Acuticoccus sp. I52.16.1: one gene and its partner. The protein of the gene in region 1 interacts with the protein of each later gene in a pairwise test. Links are inferred from orthologs where the notes say so. Each region holds a gene or a part of one and is shown in the gene's direction. Other genes may lie near its edges.

Evidence for each region. Proteins that work in one complex are often made in the same cells at the same time.
Region 2: the proteins of ileS (region 1) and MRB58_RS21495 interact in binary tests that used the Escherichia coli proteins (3 or more experiments, as listed by UniProt). The link is inferred for Acuticoccus sp. I52.16.1 from one-to-one orthologs.

Annotation. Positions count from the first base shown.
Region 1 is NZ_CP094828.1:3,562,167-3,570,225, reverse strand. What follows is about bases 1,898-5,513. They hold ileS (isoleucine--tRNA ligase), read left to right. Parts: upstream 1,898-2,238; coding sequence 2,239-5,313; downstream 5,314-5,513. Other genes in these bases: lspA (signal peptidase II), read left to right, coding at 5,325-5,513; MRB58_RS16090 (class I SAM-dependent methyltransferase), read left to right, coding at 1,898-2,052. In the rest of the region: thrC (threonine synthase), read right to left, coding at 1-116; MRB58_RS16100 (YqgE/AlgH family protein), read right to left, coding at 206-796; MRB58_RS16095 (peroxiredoxin), read left to right, coding at 935-1,420; more of MRB58_RS16090, read left to right, coding at 1,417-1,897; more of lspA, read left to right, coding at 5,514-5,828; MRB58_RS16075 (hypothetical protein), read left to right, coding at 5,960-6,655; MRB58_RS16070 (pitrilysin family protein), read left to right, coding at 6,737-8,059. UniProt on the Escherichia coli protein: Catalyzes the attachment of isoleucine to tRNA(Ile). As IleRS can inadvertently accommodate and process structurally similar amino acids such as valine, to avoid such errors it has two additional distinct tRNA(Ile)-dependent editing activities.
Region 2 is NZ_CP094828.1:4,804,716-4,811,932, forward strand. What follows is about bases 1,824-4,597. They hold MRB58_RS21495 (D-ribose ABC transporter substrate-binding protein), read left to right. Parts: upstream 1,824-2,626; coding sequence 2,627-3,568; downstream 3,569-4,597. Other genes in these bases: MRB58_RS21490 (phosphogluconate dehydrogenase C-terminal domain-containing protein), read left to right, coding at 1,824-2,525; MRB58_RS21500 (DUF2291 family protein), read left to right, coding at 3,716-4,369; MRB58_RS21505 (sugar ABC transporter ATP-binding protein), read left to right, coding at 4,366-4,597. Outside these bases: MRB58_RS21480 (Calx-beta domain-containing protein), read right to left, coding at 1-1,404; more of MRB58_RS21490, read left to right, coding at 1,701-1,823; more of MRB58_RS21505, read left to right, coding at 4,598-5,928; MRB58_RS21510 (ABC transporter permease), read left to right, coding at 5,940-6,989; MRB58_RS21515 (Gfo/Idh/MocA family protein), read left to right, coding at 6,989-7,217. UniProt on the Escherichia coli protein: Part of the ABC transporter complex RbsABC involved in ribose import. Binds ribose. Also serves as the primary chemoreceptor for chemotaxis.

The DNA of each region.
Region 1 (8,059 bases):
TCGAGAGTGGGGTAGCGCTCGGGCACGAACAGGCCGCCGTCCGGGGCGAGGCCCGTCAGCGTCGCATCGCAAAAGCCCAGCGGCTCGGCGCCGCCTCTCGTGGAGATGTACTGCACCCGGAACCAATCCTCCCGCCAAGGCCGTTTTCAGAAGCCCGTAAGGCGGCGCTCTGTCAACACAATCCCGTCATCGGGACGGCGCCGGGTCAGGCGTGACCGGCGGCCGAGGAGAGCACCTGCGGCGCGAAGCCGAGCTTCTTCACGGCCCGTTCGTACTTGCTCCCGACGTCCATGTCGAACAGGAGGTCGTGATCGGCGGCGCAGTGGAGCCATCCGTTGCCGGCGATCTCCGCCTCGAGCTGGCCGGGCGCCCACCCGGCATAGCCGAGCGCCAGGAGCGCCTGGCTGGGGCCCGACCCGTGCGCGATCGCGCGCAGGATCTCCACCGTCGCCGTGAGGCAGACGTCGTCGCCGGCGACCAGCGTCGCCTCCTTCAGCATGAAGTCGGAGGTGTGGAGGACGAAGCCGCGGCCGGTCTCCACCGGGCCGCCGTTGTGGACTGCGACGTTTCGCGCGGTGTCCGGCAGGCGGATGGCGCTGTCCTCCTCGACGACGCCCAGCTGGGTCAGGAGGTCGACGAACGAGACGTTCTTGGCCGGCTTGTTGACGATGATGCCCATGGCGCCCTCCTCCGAGTGGGCGCAGAGGAAGACGACCGCACGGTCGAACCGCTCGTCGCCCATCTGCGGCATCGCAATAAGGCACTGACCTTCCAGATACCCTTCCGTCCTATCCATGGGCCGCCTCCCAGAGCCACGCCACCACCAACGTAGCACACCAATTCGAGGCGTGTAGGCACGGTTCGTGCCGGGGGTGTCGTTTGCCGCAGCGGACACCTATACATCTGCGCAAACGCATCACGAGGAGACACCCTGATGACGATCGATGTCGGCTCCAACCTTCCCGAAGCGACTTTCAAGACGATGACCACGGACGGCCCGTCCGACGTGACGACCGAGGAGCTGACCAAAGGCCGGCGCGTGGTGATCTTCGGCGTGCCGGGTGCCTTCACGCCGACCTGCCACAACAACCACCTCCCCGGCTTCCTCACCGCCTACGACGACATCAAGGCCAAGGGGATCGACGAGATCGCCGTCGTCGCGGTCAACGACGTCTTCGTGATGAACGCCTGGTCGAAGTCGACCGAGGCGGGCACCAAGATCACCTTCCTCGCCGACGGTTCGGCCAACTTCACCCGCGCCGCCGGTCTCGACATCGACGCCTCGGGCTTCGGCATGGGCATTCGCTCCAAGCGCTACGCGATGCTCGTCGAGGACGGCGTGGTGAAGGTGCTCAACATCGAGGACGCGCCGGGCAAGGCCGTTGCCTCCAGCGCCGACGCGCTGCTGCCGAACCTTTGAGCCGGCGCCCCGCACCTCCCGGCACGTTGCAGGCGGTCTACGGCCCCGCCTCATCCGCCGAGACACGCGACTACTACGAGACCTGGGCGGCGGACTACGAGATCGACACCGTCGGCCAGGGCATTCGCATCCCGTACCTGGCGAGCGCTTTCCTCGCCCGGTACGCCGCGCCGGACGCGGGGCCAGTGCTCGACGCGGCGTGCGGCACCGGCGTCGTCGGCGATGCGTTGGCGCTCCTGGGCTACGGCCCGCTGACGGGGGTCGACCTGTCGCCTGCGATGCTGGCGCACGCCGAGGCGCGGGGGATCTACGCGGCGTTGACGGAGGGTGATCTCACCGCCCTCCCCTTCGCCGACGCCGACTTCGCCAACACCGCCTGCGTCGGCGCCTTCGGCCCCGGCCATGCGCCGCCCGAGAGCCTTGCCGAGCTGGTGCGGGTGACGGCGCCGGGCGGCTACGTCGTCTTCAACCTGCGGGCCGACACGTTCGAGGAGCAGGGCTTCCCCGCCGCGATCACGGCGCTGGCCGACGCCGGGCGCTGGCGGCAGGTGGCGCGGTCCGAGCCGTTCCGCGTCTATCTCCTCAACGACCTCGACCTGTCGGCGATCGTCTTCGTGTTCCAGGTCCTGTAGCGGCCCCACCTCACCGGTGGGGCGCGGCGGCGGCGGGCCGGGCGCCGACGCGGGCTTGACAGCGGCCGGCCTGGGCTTGACACGAGCGGGCAAATTCCCGTTCTGCCAACGATCCGGGTGCGATACGCCCCGCTCGTCCGCCAACCGTGGCGCGGATCTGCCGCGCCCGTCCAGAAAGCGCCCGAAATGTCCGATTCTGCCGCCGTGACCCGCGACTATTCCAAGACGCTGTTCCTGCCGCAGACCGACTTTCCCATGCGCGCGGGCCTTCCCAAGAAGGAGCCCGAGTGGCTGGCGAAGTGGAAGGAGATGGACCTCTACAAGCGCCTGCGCGAGGTGTCGGCCGGGCGCGAGAAGTTCATCCTGCACGACGGCCCGCCCTACGCCAACGGCAACATCCACATCGGCACGGCGCTCAACAAGATCCTCAAGGACTTCGTCGTCCGCTCGCACCAGATGCTGGGCTACGACGCCAACTACGTCCCCGGCTGGGACTGCCACGGCCTGCCGATCGAGTGGAAGGTCGAGGAGCAGTACCGCGCCAAGGGAAAGAACAAGGACGACGTGCCGATCGTCGACTTCCGGTCCGAGTGCCGCGACTATGCGCGCCACTGGGTCGGCGTGCAGCGCGAGGAGTTCGAGCGGCTGGGCGTGGTGGGCGACTTCCCGGTCGACTGGGACGACAACTTCTCCGCCGGGGTGCCGCTGTCGGGCCCGTACCTGACGATGAGCTACGCCGCCGAGGCGCAGATCGCCCGCGAGTTGATGACGTTCGCCTCCTCCGGCCAGCTCTACCGCGGCTCCAAGCCGGTGATGTGGTCGGTCGTGGAGCGCACCGCGCTCGCCGAGGCCGAGGTCGAGTATCACGACTACCAGTCCGACACGATCACCGTGGCGTTCCCGCTGACGCGGATCGAAACGGCCGACGTCAACGAGCCGTCGAGCCCGGTGTGCTTCGCGCCAGAGGTCGAAGGCGGCATGATCTCGCACGAGATGCCGATGGACGTCACCCACGCCGAGGCGCATTCCGCCGGCGGCCTGGAGGGGGCCTCGGTCGTCATCTGGACGACGACGCCCTGGACGATCCCCGGCAATCGCGCGGTCGCCTACGGCCCCGGCATCGCCTACGGGCTCTACACGGTGACCGAGGCGCCCGAGGAGAACTGGCTGAAGGCCGGAGCGCGGCTGGTGCTGGCCGACACGCTCGCCGACGAGGTGCTGACGTCCACCCGCGTCACCGCCTGGGAGCGGGTGCGCGACGTCACCGGCGCCGAGCTGTCCGGTTACCGCGCCGCCCACCCGCTCGCCGGGCACGAGAGCGGCGGCTATCGCTTCCCCGTCCCGATGCTGCCGGGCGACCATGTGACCGACGATGCCGGCACCGGCTTCGTCCACACCGCGCCGGGCCACGGCGTGGAGGACTTCGAGGTGTGGACCGCGCACAAGCGCGACCTCGACGCGGCGGGCATCCCGTCCGGCATCCCCTACACGGTGGGCGCCGACGGCCTCTACACCAAGGACGCGCCGGGGTTCGAGGGGCTCGCCGTGATCACCGACAAGGGTGACAAGGGCAAGGCCAACCAGGCGGTGATCGACGCGCTGGTCGCCGCCGGCGCCTTGATCGCCCGCGGGCGGCTGAAGCACCAGTACCCGCATTCCTGGCGCTCCAAGAAGCCGGTCATCTTCCGCAACACGCCGCAGTGGTTCATCGCCATGGACCAGGAGATCCCGGCGACCGAGCACGCGCCCGCCGGCGGCACCCTGCGCGAGCGCGCCGTGAGCGCGATCGACGCGACCCGCTTCGTGCCGCCCGCCGGCCGCAACCGCCTGCGCGGCATGATCGAGAACCGGCCCGACTGGGTGGTCTCGCGCCAGCGCGCCTGGGGCGTGCCGATCACCGTCTTCGTCCACGCCGAGACGGGCGAGATCCTGCGTGACGACGCGGTCGACGCCGCCATCGCGGAGGCCTTCGAGGCCGAGGGCGCCGACGCCTGGTTCGCCGAGGGCGCCAAGGAGCGCTTCCTCGCCGGCCACCGGGCGGACGAGTGGGAGATGGTGACCGACATCCTCGACGTCTGGTTCGATTCCGGCTCCACCCACGCCTTCTGCCTCGCCAAGCGCCCTGACCTGAAGTGGCCGGCCGACGTCTACCTCGAAGGCTCCGACCAGCACCGCGGCTGGTTCCACTCCTCGCTCCTGGAATCGTGCGGCACCCGCGGCCGCGCTCCCTACGAGACGGTCGTCACCCACGGCTTCACCATGGCCGAGGACGGGCGCAAGATGTCCAAGTCGCTGGGCAACACCATCGCCCCGCAGGACATCATCAAGCAGTACGGCGCCGACATCCTGCGCCTGTGGGTCGCCTCGCAGGACTATGCCGACGACCAGCGCATCGGCGCCGAGATCATGAAGGGCGTCGCCGACGCCTACCGCAAGCTGCGCAACTCCATCCGCTGGATGCTGGGAACGCTGGCGCACGACGACGGCGCCCCGGTCGACCTCACCACCGCGCCGGAGTTGGAGCGGCTGATGCTGCACCGCCTCGCCGTGCTCGACGGCGAAGTGAAGGACGCCTACCGCAACTTCGACTACGGCCACGTCGCCCACACGCTGATGACCTTCGCCAACGTCGAGCTGTCGGCCTTCTACTTCGACATCCGCAAGGACGCGCTCTACTGCGACGCGCCCTCCTCCGCCCGCCGGCGCGCCGCGCTCGCCGTCGTCGCCAAGCTGTTCGACGCGCTGGTGACGTGGCTGGCGCCGATCCTGCCGTTCACCATGGAGGAATCCTGGATGGCCCGCGGGCACAATGGCTCGGTGCACCTGGAAGGCTACTTCCAGGCCGACCCCGAGTGGCGCAACGACGCACTCGCCGCCCGCTGGGAGAAGGTGCGCCAGGTCCGCCGCGTCGTCACCGGCGCGCTGGAGGTGGAGCGGCGCGAGAAGCGGATCGGCTCCTCGCTGGAGGCCCACCCCGTCGTCACCATCGCGGACGACACGCTGCGCGCCGCGGTCGAGGCCGTGCACTTCGCGGACGTCGTCATCGCCTCCGCGGTGACGATCCGTGGCGGCGCACCGGAGGCGGACGCCTTCACGCTGCCCGAGGTTCCGGGCGTGTCGGTCAAGGTCGGGCTCGCCGAAGGGCGGCGCTGCGCCCGCTCGTGGAAGGTGCTGCCCGAGGTCGGCTCCGACCCTCGCTACCCGGACCTCTCGCCCCGCGACGCCGAGGCGATGGCCGAGATCGACGCCGCCGCCACGTGAGCGAGCCGCACATCGCGCCGCCGGCCGCCGGCGCCGCCTCGCCCGGTCCCGGCCGCGGCCGTCTCGCCGCGATCGTCCTCGCCCTCGCGGTGCTGATCGCCGACCAGGCGACCAAGCTCCTGGTCCTGGGGGTGGACTTCGCCGCCGGGCCGATCCGCGTCGCCCCCTTCGCCGACATCACCCTCGTGATGAACCGCGGCATCAGCTACGGTCTCTTCCAGCAGGACGGCATGGGGCGCTGGCTGCTGGTGGCGTTCACGATCGTCGCCAGCCTCGCGTTGGCGCTGTGGCTCTGGCGCGCCCGCCGGACCGTCACGCGGATCGCGATCGCGCTGATCCTGGGCGGCGCCGTCGGCAACCTGATCGACCGTGTGGTCTACGGCGCCGTGGTCGACTTCGTGCACCTGCACTGGGGCGACTGGTCGTGGTACATCTTCAACATCGCGGACGCCGCGATCGTCGTCGGCGTGGCGGTGCTCATCCTGGAAAGCCTCGTCCCCCGCGCTGACGGGTAGTTAACATTCACCTGACAGTGTTGCTGCAAAGCCTCAGACCGGGGCCGGCAGTGCGTGGGCGGTTGACTTGCGCGTATAGCTTCGCGATGGCTTTGGGTTGGTGGTGTATCCACCAGAATGTGGAGAGTCCCATGGTTCGTACCGCCCTCATCGCGGCAGCGCTCGCGGTCGGCCTGTCCGGCTGCAACACCGCCTACAACTACTTTGAGGAAGAGCCGGAGCAGAAGGGTCAGGTCCAGAACTCCACCGCGTTCGGCGCGCTCTTGACCATGGGCGGCATCACGCAGCAGACGGCCAGCGGGCGAGATTATACCCCCCGCGCCCCGTTGGCGATGCCGGGCACGAGCGACCTCCCCGCGCCGACCAAAGGCTCGGCCGCCGAGGACGCCGTCAATTTCCCCGAGGACCACGACGTCCGCAAATATCGCGAGGAGCAGGAGCTCTATGCCCGCGGCGCCGCGCTCGATGCCGCGGCCGAACAGCGCGGCGGCCGCTTCCTGCCCGGTGAGATCACCGACGGTCCGCAAGCCAAGCGCGCCTCCGGGACCGACGGTCTCTCTCTCGAGCGCGAGGCCGGCAACCGCCTCTCGCGCGAGGAGCTGAAGAACAGCCACAAGGGCCGCTCCAAGCCCCGCGGCATGTTGACCGAGGACGGCGCCGCCGCGCCGCGCATGTCGCTGGTGCATCCGCCGTCCGACTACCGCACCCCGGCCGAGACCGCGGCGCTGCCGGACAAGAAGGAAATCGAGAATTCCGAGTGGCTGACCGAGCAGCTCTACAAGACCCACGCGAAGGGACAGCCGTCGGACCGCATCGCGCCGCAGTGATCCGCCTTACCAAATCTTCAGTGGCGGTCGCGCCGCGGGGAGGATACCTCCCTGTCATGTTTGATGACAGGGTAGCCCCGCATGACGCTTCGTACGACCGTCGCCGCCCTCGCCGCCGCGACGCTGTTGTCGCTTCCAGCCAGGGCTGAACCGGTGGATCTCGGCAACGTCGCCATCGCGCCGGACACGTCGACCTTCACGCTCGACAACGGCCTCCAGGTCGTCGTGATCCCCGACCGCCGCGCCCCCATCGTGACGCACATGATCTGGTATCGGATCGGTTCGGCGGACGAGGCGCCCGGCAAGTCCGGCATCGCCCACTACCTCGAACACCTGATGTTCAAGGGGACCGAGGCGCACCCCGGCAACGCCTTCTCGTCCACGGTGTCGCGCCTGGGCGGGCGCGAGAACGCGTTTACCTCCAACGACTATACCGCCTACTTCCAGCAGGTCGCCAAGGAGCACCTGCCGCAGATGATGGCGTTCGAGGCCGACCGGATGCGCGGCCTGCAGCTGACCGAGGAGGTCTCCGCCCCCGAGCTTCAGGTGGTGCTGGAGGAGCGGCGCATGCGCGTCGACACGCAGCCCTCGGCAGAGCTGGGCGAGGCGGTCGATGCGGCGCTCTACGTGAACCACCCCTACGGCGATCCGGTGATCGGCTGGGCCGACGAGGTCGCGAACCTCACCTTCGAGGACGCGATCAACTTCTACCACGATTTCTACCGCCCCGGCGCCGCCGTCCTGGTGATCGCCGGTGACGTGACGGAGGACGAGATCCGCCGGCTCGCGGCCGACACCTACGGCGCGATCGCCGACGATGCCGGCCCGTTCGTGCGCTCGCGCCCCCCGGTGCAGAAGCTGCGCGCCGACCGTCTGGTCGAGCTGCGCGACCCGCGGGTCACGCAGGAGACGACGCAGGTCTCCTGGGTGGTCCCCAGCTACAACACCGCCGAACCCGGCGAGGCCGAGGCGCTCGACGTCCTGGCCGAAGTGCTGGGCGGCAACAACACCAGCCGCCTCTACACCGCACTGGTGCGCAACGAGGGGCTCGCGACCTCCGCCGGCTCCTGGTACCAGTCCAGCGCCTACGACGACACGCGCTTCGTCGTCTACGCGACGCCGACCGACGGGTCCGACCTCGCCGCCATCGAGGACCGCGCCAAGGCGATCGTCGCCGACATCGCGCGGGACGGCATCTCCGAGGAGGAGCTGTCGCGGGCGAAGACCAACCTGCTCTCCTCGGTGATCTTCGCGCAGGACAACCAGTCCTCGCTGGCCCGCATCTTCGGCGCCGCGATCACCACCGGGTCCACCGTGGACGACATCAAGGCCTGGCCCTCGCACATCTCCAAGGTGACCGCGGCCGACGTGCAGAAGGCCGCGCAGACCTACATCGACGGTAAG
Region 2 (7,217 bases), 1.2 Mb from region 1 along the record:
GGTGGTGGGCTCGCTCAGCGTCACGGTGAGGACCGCGGTGCCGGCGTCCTCGTCGACCGTGACGTCGGCGATGGAGACCTGCGGGACGACCGGGGGGGCGTCGGCGGTGTCCCGTGTGTCCTGCGAGGGGGCGGCGATCGTGATGGCGGTGGTCGGACCGTCGACCACGAGGCCGAATTGGGCGGAGGCGCCGGGGGCGGCGCGGGCGCTGCTGTCGATACTCGTGATGACGTAGGTGCCGCCCGACTGCGAGACGATCCGCGCGTTCCAGATCTCGCGGATCGTGCCGTCCACCGTCACCTCGACGGTCCAACCGTCGACCGGCTCGGTCGTCCCGTTGTGCACGGAGGCGTCGGCGATGTAGCCGCCGGTCCAGGACTCGCGCAGGCCGATCTCGGCGGTGATGCCGGCGGGTGTGACGGCGGGCGCGGTGTCGTCGTCGGTGATCGTCAGCGAGGCGGCGGGATCGGCGAGGGTGAGGCCGACGGCGCCGGAAAGCGTGACGGTGACGGCTTCGTCCCCCTCGACGAGGCCGTCGTCGAGGATGGTGACGGCGACGGTCGCGGTGGTCTCCCCCGGCGCGAAGGTCAGCGTGCCGGTGGCGGCGGCGAAGTCGGCCGCACCGGCGGTGCCCGGCGTGGCCGTATAGGTGACGCTGGTCGCCGCGGTGGTCGGCTCGCTCAGCGTGACGGTGAGCCGCGCGATGCCGGCGGTCTCGTCGACGGTCAGGTCGGCGATCGACACCGAGGGCACCACCACCGGATCGCTGGGGGCGATCGTCACCGCGGCGGAACCGTCGGCGATGGTCAGGCCGACCGCGTCGGACAGGATCACCGCGAACGATTCGGCGCCCTCGGCCGACGCGTCGTCGAGGATGTCGACCGTGAGGGTGGCGTGTGTCGCTCCGGCGGCGAAAGTCGCGGTGCCGGAGGTCGCGACGAAGTCCGCGGCGCCGGCCGTGCCGGGGGCGGTCGCGTAGGCGACGCTGGTCGCGGTGGTGGCCGCGCGGTCGAGGGTGAGGCTCAGCGTCGCGGTGCCGCTCTCTTCGTCGACCGTGACGTCGGCGATGGAGACCTGCGGGACGACCGGGGGCGGAGGCGGCGCGGTCCCTGCGCCGGTCGTGACCGCGACGACTTCCCCGCCGGCGCCGTTGTGGGCGGAGATGAAGCCGATGCTGGCCGCCCCACCCGGCGGGACGGCGCCATTCCAGGACAGATTTTCAATGACATAGAGATCGCCCGTCTGCGAGACGATCCGCGCACCCCAGATGTAGGTGATCGGCGCGGTGGACTGGATGGTGATCTGCCACCCGTCGGTCGCGGTGAGATCTTGGTTCTCGACCGAGATCGCACCCTGAAATCCGGAACCCCACGCGTTTACAACCGAGTAAGCGACGTCGATCACGAAGATATCCTTGTCGTTCAACCTGGAGTGCTACTCGACACAACCCCGAGTCCGCATTGCATTAGAGCGCATCCGCAATTGCGGCGAAAGTCTGGTTAATGAGCGTTTAACGTGCCGAAATGTGGCGACAGAATCAACAGCAGAGACAGTATATTGCGCGACAAGTTGAACTCTGCACGGCATGGGGGAACAGCGGTTGTGCCTAAGGGGTGAGCACAACCTGCGTCGCGACAGTTGATACCAGTTGACAAGGTGATGAGCGCGAGCGAGCTTCCCCTCAATCAGGGAGGACTAGAATGAAGATCGCACTCCTCGGCGCCGGCGGAAAAATGGGGGTCAGGCTCGCCAACAACCTCGTCGGGTCCGACTATGAGGTCGCCTATGTCGAGGTTTCGGACGTCGGCCGGAAGCGCCTGAAAGACGCCATCGGCGCAGACTGCGTCGACCTCGACACCGCGATCGCCGGGGCCGGGGCCGTCGTGCTGGCGGTTCCCGACACGCTGATCGGCAAGGTCGCCGGGCCGCTGGTCCCCAAGCTCGACCCCGGCACCATCGTCATCGCGCTCGACGCTGCGGCGCCGCACGCCGGCCACCTGCCGGAGCGCGCGGACATCACCTACTTCGTCACCCACCCGTGCCACCCGCCGATCTTCGGCGACGAGCCGGATCTTGCCGCGTTGCAGGATCATTTCGGCGGAATCGCGGCCAAGCAGTCCATCGTCAATGCATTGATGCAGGGGCCGGAGGAGCACTACGCGCTCGGCGAGGGGATCGCCAAGACGATCTGGAAGCCGATCCTGCGCTCGCATCGCGTCACGGTGGAGCAGATGGCGCTCCTGGAGCCGGGCCTGTCGGAGACCGTCGCCGCGACGCTGCTGTTGGCCATGCGCCAGGCGATGGACGAAGTCGTCGCCCGCGGGGTCGACAAGGAGGCCGCGCGCGATTTCCTCCTCGGCCACATGAACGTCCTCGGTGCGGTGATCTTCGAGGAGGTCGAGGGTGTGTTCTCCGACGCCTGCAACAAGGCCATCGAGAACGCGATGCCCGTCCTGATGCAGCCGGACTGGAAGAGGGTCTTCGAGCCGGACGAAATCATGGAGAGCATCCGGCGCATCACCTGAGGATGCGCAGTGGGACGGGAGTGAGACCCGTCCCGACCAGGTCCGACCGGCGGCACCCATAAGCTGCCGGCGCAACAACGAAAATTTCGAGGGAGAGACCCATGCGTTTGACGACTAAGCTTCTTTCGGCGGCGTTCGCGGCGGCCGCTGCCATCGCGCTGCCCGCCACCGCCTCGGCCGACGGCATCATGGCCATCATCACGCCGAGCCACGACAACCCCTTCTTCAAGGCCGAGGCCGAAGGCGCCGCCTCCAAGGCCGAGGAGCTGGGCTACGAGCCGCTCGTCCTCGTCCACGACGACGACCCCAACAAGCAGAACCAGCTCTTCGATACCGCGATCGCCCGCGGCGCGGTCGCCATCATCCTCGACAACGCGGGGGCCGACGCCTCGGTCGCGCCGGTGAAGAAGGCCAAGGAGGCGGGGATCCCGTCCTTCCTGATCGATCGGGAGATCAACGAGAGCGGCATCGCCATCTCGCAGATCGTCTCCAACAACTACCAGGGTGCGCAGCTCGGCGGTGAGGAGTTCGTGCGGCTGATGGGCGAGGCGGGCAAGTACGCCGAACTCGTCGGCAAGGAGAGCGACACCAACGCGGGCATCCGCTCCGCCGGCTACCACGACGTGATCGACCAGTACCCGGACCTCGAGATGGTCGCGCAGGAATCGGCCAACTGGAGCCAGCCGGAAGCCTTCCAGAAGATGCAGACGATCCTGCAGGCGCATCCGGAGATCAAGGGCGTCATTTCCGGCAACGACACCATGGCGATGGGCGCCTGGGCCGCGTTGCAGCAGGCCGGGCGCGACGACGTCATCGTCGTCGGCTTCGACGGGTCGAACGACGTGCGCGACTCGATCCGCGACGGCGGTATCAAGGCGACCGTGCTGCAGCCGGCCTACCGGCAGGCGGAGATGGCCGTCGAGCAGGCCGACGCCTACCTGAAGAACGGCGAGACCGGGCAGCCGGAAAAGCAGCTCATGGACCTCGTCCTCATCACCGACGAGAACGCCGACAAGCTGGAGACCTTCGCCCTCGGCGACTGACCGCGGCGGCCCGCCCCGCGGCGGGCCTCCACCGGCGAGCGCGGCCCGGTGCCCGGCCGCACCGTCGCCGACGCCCCCGCCACCCGCCTCACGCGCCGGGCGCGCGGGGGCACGACACCGTCCCGATGACTGCCGAGAGGACACGCGATGAACCGATGCGTGCGAAGCCTCAGTCTCGCGCTGCTGCTGGCGGCCGGGCTCGGGGGCTGCAAGTTCGTGGAGACCTCGGAGCTGGTGGCGGCGGCCGAGGCCGCCAAGGCGGCCAAGGCCAGGCCGCAGACGTCGGCCGGCGAATGGACCGGCCGGGTGCTGCCCCACATGCGCCAGACGGCCGTGCCGATCGCCACCCTCGCCGCCGCCCTCGCCGGCGACGGGCCGGAGGGAGCGGGGATGCGATACGGCCACCGCGAGGGCGGCGAGGGGACGCCGTTCAGCTACGTCGTCCGCGTCGAAGGCACGATCGTCGAGGCCAACACCCAGTCGCGCGCTGCGACCGCCGGCGTCGACACCGACGGCGACGGGGCGGCCGACGCCACGCTCCAGCTCGGCCCCGTCATCCGCGGCACCGCGATCCGCGACGTGCTGCCCTTCGTCTCGTTCACCGACTTCGAGAACCAGATCGAGTTCGCGCGCATCGGCAAGGCGCTCAACCAGGAGGCTTACGACACCGTCCTCGAACGGCTGCCGCGCGAGGCGCTGGTGGGGGCGAGCGTCACCGCGATCGGCGCCGTCACCGTACGCAAGGCGGACGAGACGCTGCTGGTGACCCCGGTCGAGATCACCATCGAGGCCGCATCGTGAGCGGTGCACCGGCCACCAAGACGGGCGACGTCGTCGTCTCCGTGCGCGGGGCGTCGAAGGTCTACCCCGGCACCCGCGCGCTCGACGCCGTCGACTTCGACGTCCGCCGCGGCATGGTCAACGTCCTCGTCGGCGAGAACGGGGCGGGGAAATCCACCTTGATGAAGATCATCGCCGGGGTGGAACGTCCGACCGAGGGGGAGGTGCTGGTCGACGGCGCGCCGGTCCGCTTCGAGAGCCCCGCGGACGCCGCGCGCCACGGTATCGGCATCGTCTTCCAGGAGCTGAACCTCTTCCCCAACATGTCGATCGCCGAGAACATCTTCATCGGCCGCGAGGTGACGCGCGGCGGGATCGACATCGACGCCCGCCGCCAGCGGGAGACGGCGCGCGCGCTGATGGCCCGCCTGGAGCACGACAACCCGCCCGACACGCCGGTCGCGGACCTGCGCATCGGCGAGCAGCAGATCGTCGAGATCGCCAAGGTCCTCTCCCAGGACGCGCGCGTCATCATCATGGACGAGCCGACGTCGGCGCTGTCGGCGGCGGAGGTGGAGATCCTCTTTCGCGTCATCGGCGAGCTGAAGGCCGCCGGCACCGCCATCGTCTACATCTCGCACCGCCTCGAGGAGCTGGTGCGGGTCGGCGACTGGATCACGGTGCTGCGCGACGGCAAGGTGACGGGCAGCCAGCCGATGTCCGACGTCGACGTCGATTGGATCGTGCGCGCGATGATCGGCGCCCGCTCCAAGGACTTCGCCAAGGAGGTCGCGCACGACTACGGCGCAACCGTCCTCGCGGTGAGCGACGTGTCGCTGCCGCGGCGGGGCGGGGGCTTCAAGGTCGACCACGTCTCGCTGTCGCTCAAGGAGGGCGAGATCGTCGGCATCTACGGCCTCATGGGCGCCGGGCGTTCGGAGTTGTTCGACTGCATCATCGGCCGCGAGCGGGCGGCCACCGGCTCGGTCGTGCTGGCCGGCCGGGAGATCTCCGGCCGCTCGATCCACGGCCGGATCGAGGCCGGAATCGCCCTCATTCCCGAAGATCGCAAGGCCGAGGGGCTGGTGCAGATCCTCCCCGTCTCGGAAAACATGAGCCTTTCCAGCCTCTCCCGGTTCGTGCGCCTCTTCCACCTCGACGTCGGTGCCGAGCGGCGCACCATCGCCGACTACGTCAAGCGCCTGGCGGTGAAGGTGGCGGACGTCGCCAATCCGGTCTCCTCGTTGTCGGGTGGCAACCAGCAGAAGGTCGTCATCGGCAAGGCGCTCATGACCGGCCCCAAAGTGCTCCTCATGGACGAGCCCTCGCGCGGGATCGACATCGGCGCCAAGGCCGAGGTCTTCCGCGTCATGCGCGAGCTGGCGGCCGAGGGGCTCGGCATCCTCTTCGTCACCTCCGACCTGCAGGAAGTCATGGAGCTGTCGGACCGGATCATCGTCATGTCCAACGGCCGCATCACCGGCGAGCTTGCGATCGACGCGGCGGACGAGGCCACCATCGTGCGCCTCTCGTCGGTCGGCCATGGCCCCCACCACGCATTCGAGGAGACCGCCGCGTGACCACAGGCACCATGGATGCGGCGGGACCGGGCCGCGGCGTCAACATCGGGATGCTGCTCCTGAAGGGGCGCACCTTCATCGCGCTGATCGCGGTGCTGGCCTTCTTCTCGTTCGCGGCGCCCAACTTCCTGTCGCCGGCGAACCTCGTCATCATGTCCGAGCATGTGGCGCTGAACGCCTTCCTCGCCATCGGCATGACCTTCGTCATCATCACCGGCGGGATCGACCTGTCGGTCGGCTCGATCGTGGGCCTGTGCGGCATGGTCGCCGGCTACCTGGTGCTCAACGGGATCGACCTCGGCCCCATCGGCTACACGGTGTTCTTCAACACCTACGAGATCGTGCTGATCACGCTGTGCGTCGGCATCTTCGTCGGCTTCGTCAACGGCATGCTGATCACCAAGCTCAACGTGGCGCCGTTCATCGCCACGCTCGGCACGCTCTACGTCGCGCGCGGGCTGGGGCTGCTGTCGTCCGACGGCGGCACCTTCCCGAACCTCTCCGGCCAGGCCCGGTACGGAACCGACACCTACCCGTGGATCGGGTCGGGCTCGATCCTCGGCATCCCGTTCTCGATCTGGATGCTGATCGTGGTGGGCTGCGTGGCCGCCTACATCGCCCAGCGCACGCCCCTGGGGCGGCACATCTACGCCGTCGGCGGCAACGAGCGCGCGGCGGCGCTGTCGGGCGTGAAGGTCGATCGGGTGAAGCTCTTCGTCTATATGTTCTCCGGCTTCTGCGCGGCGATCGTCGGCATCGTCATCTCCTCGCAGCTCGTCGCCGCCCACCCCGCGACGGGCGAGACCTTCGAGCTGAACGCCATCGCCGCGGCGGTGCTGGGCGGGACCTCGATGTCGGGAGGGCGGGGGCGGATCGCCGGCACCATCGTCGGCGCCTTCGTCATCGGCATCCTGTCGGACGGGCTGGTGATGATGGGCGTGTCGTCCTTCTGGCAGACGGTGATCAAGGGCGTCGTCATCATCGCGGCGGTGGTCGTCGACCAGTTCCAGCAGCGCCTGCAGCAGCGGGCCGCCCTGCAGCGCCAGGCGGCGCTCGGTTGATGCTCACCGGCGCGCTCATCGGCTGCGGCTACTTCGCCGAAAACCATCTCCACGCCTGGGCCGAGGTCGCGGATGCCGCGATCGTCGCCCTCTGCGACACCGACGCCGAACGCCTCGCCGCCACCGCCGCGAAGTTCGGCATCGCCCGAACCTACCCGACCGTCGCCGCGCTGCTGGCGGCCGAGACGCTGGATTTCGTCGACATCGCCACCGGTCCGCGCACCCACC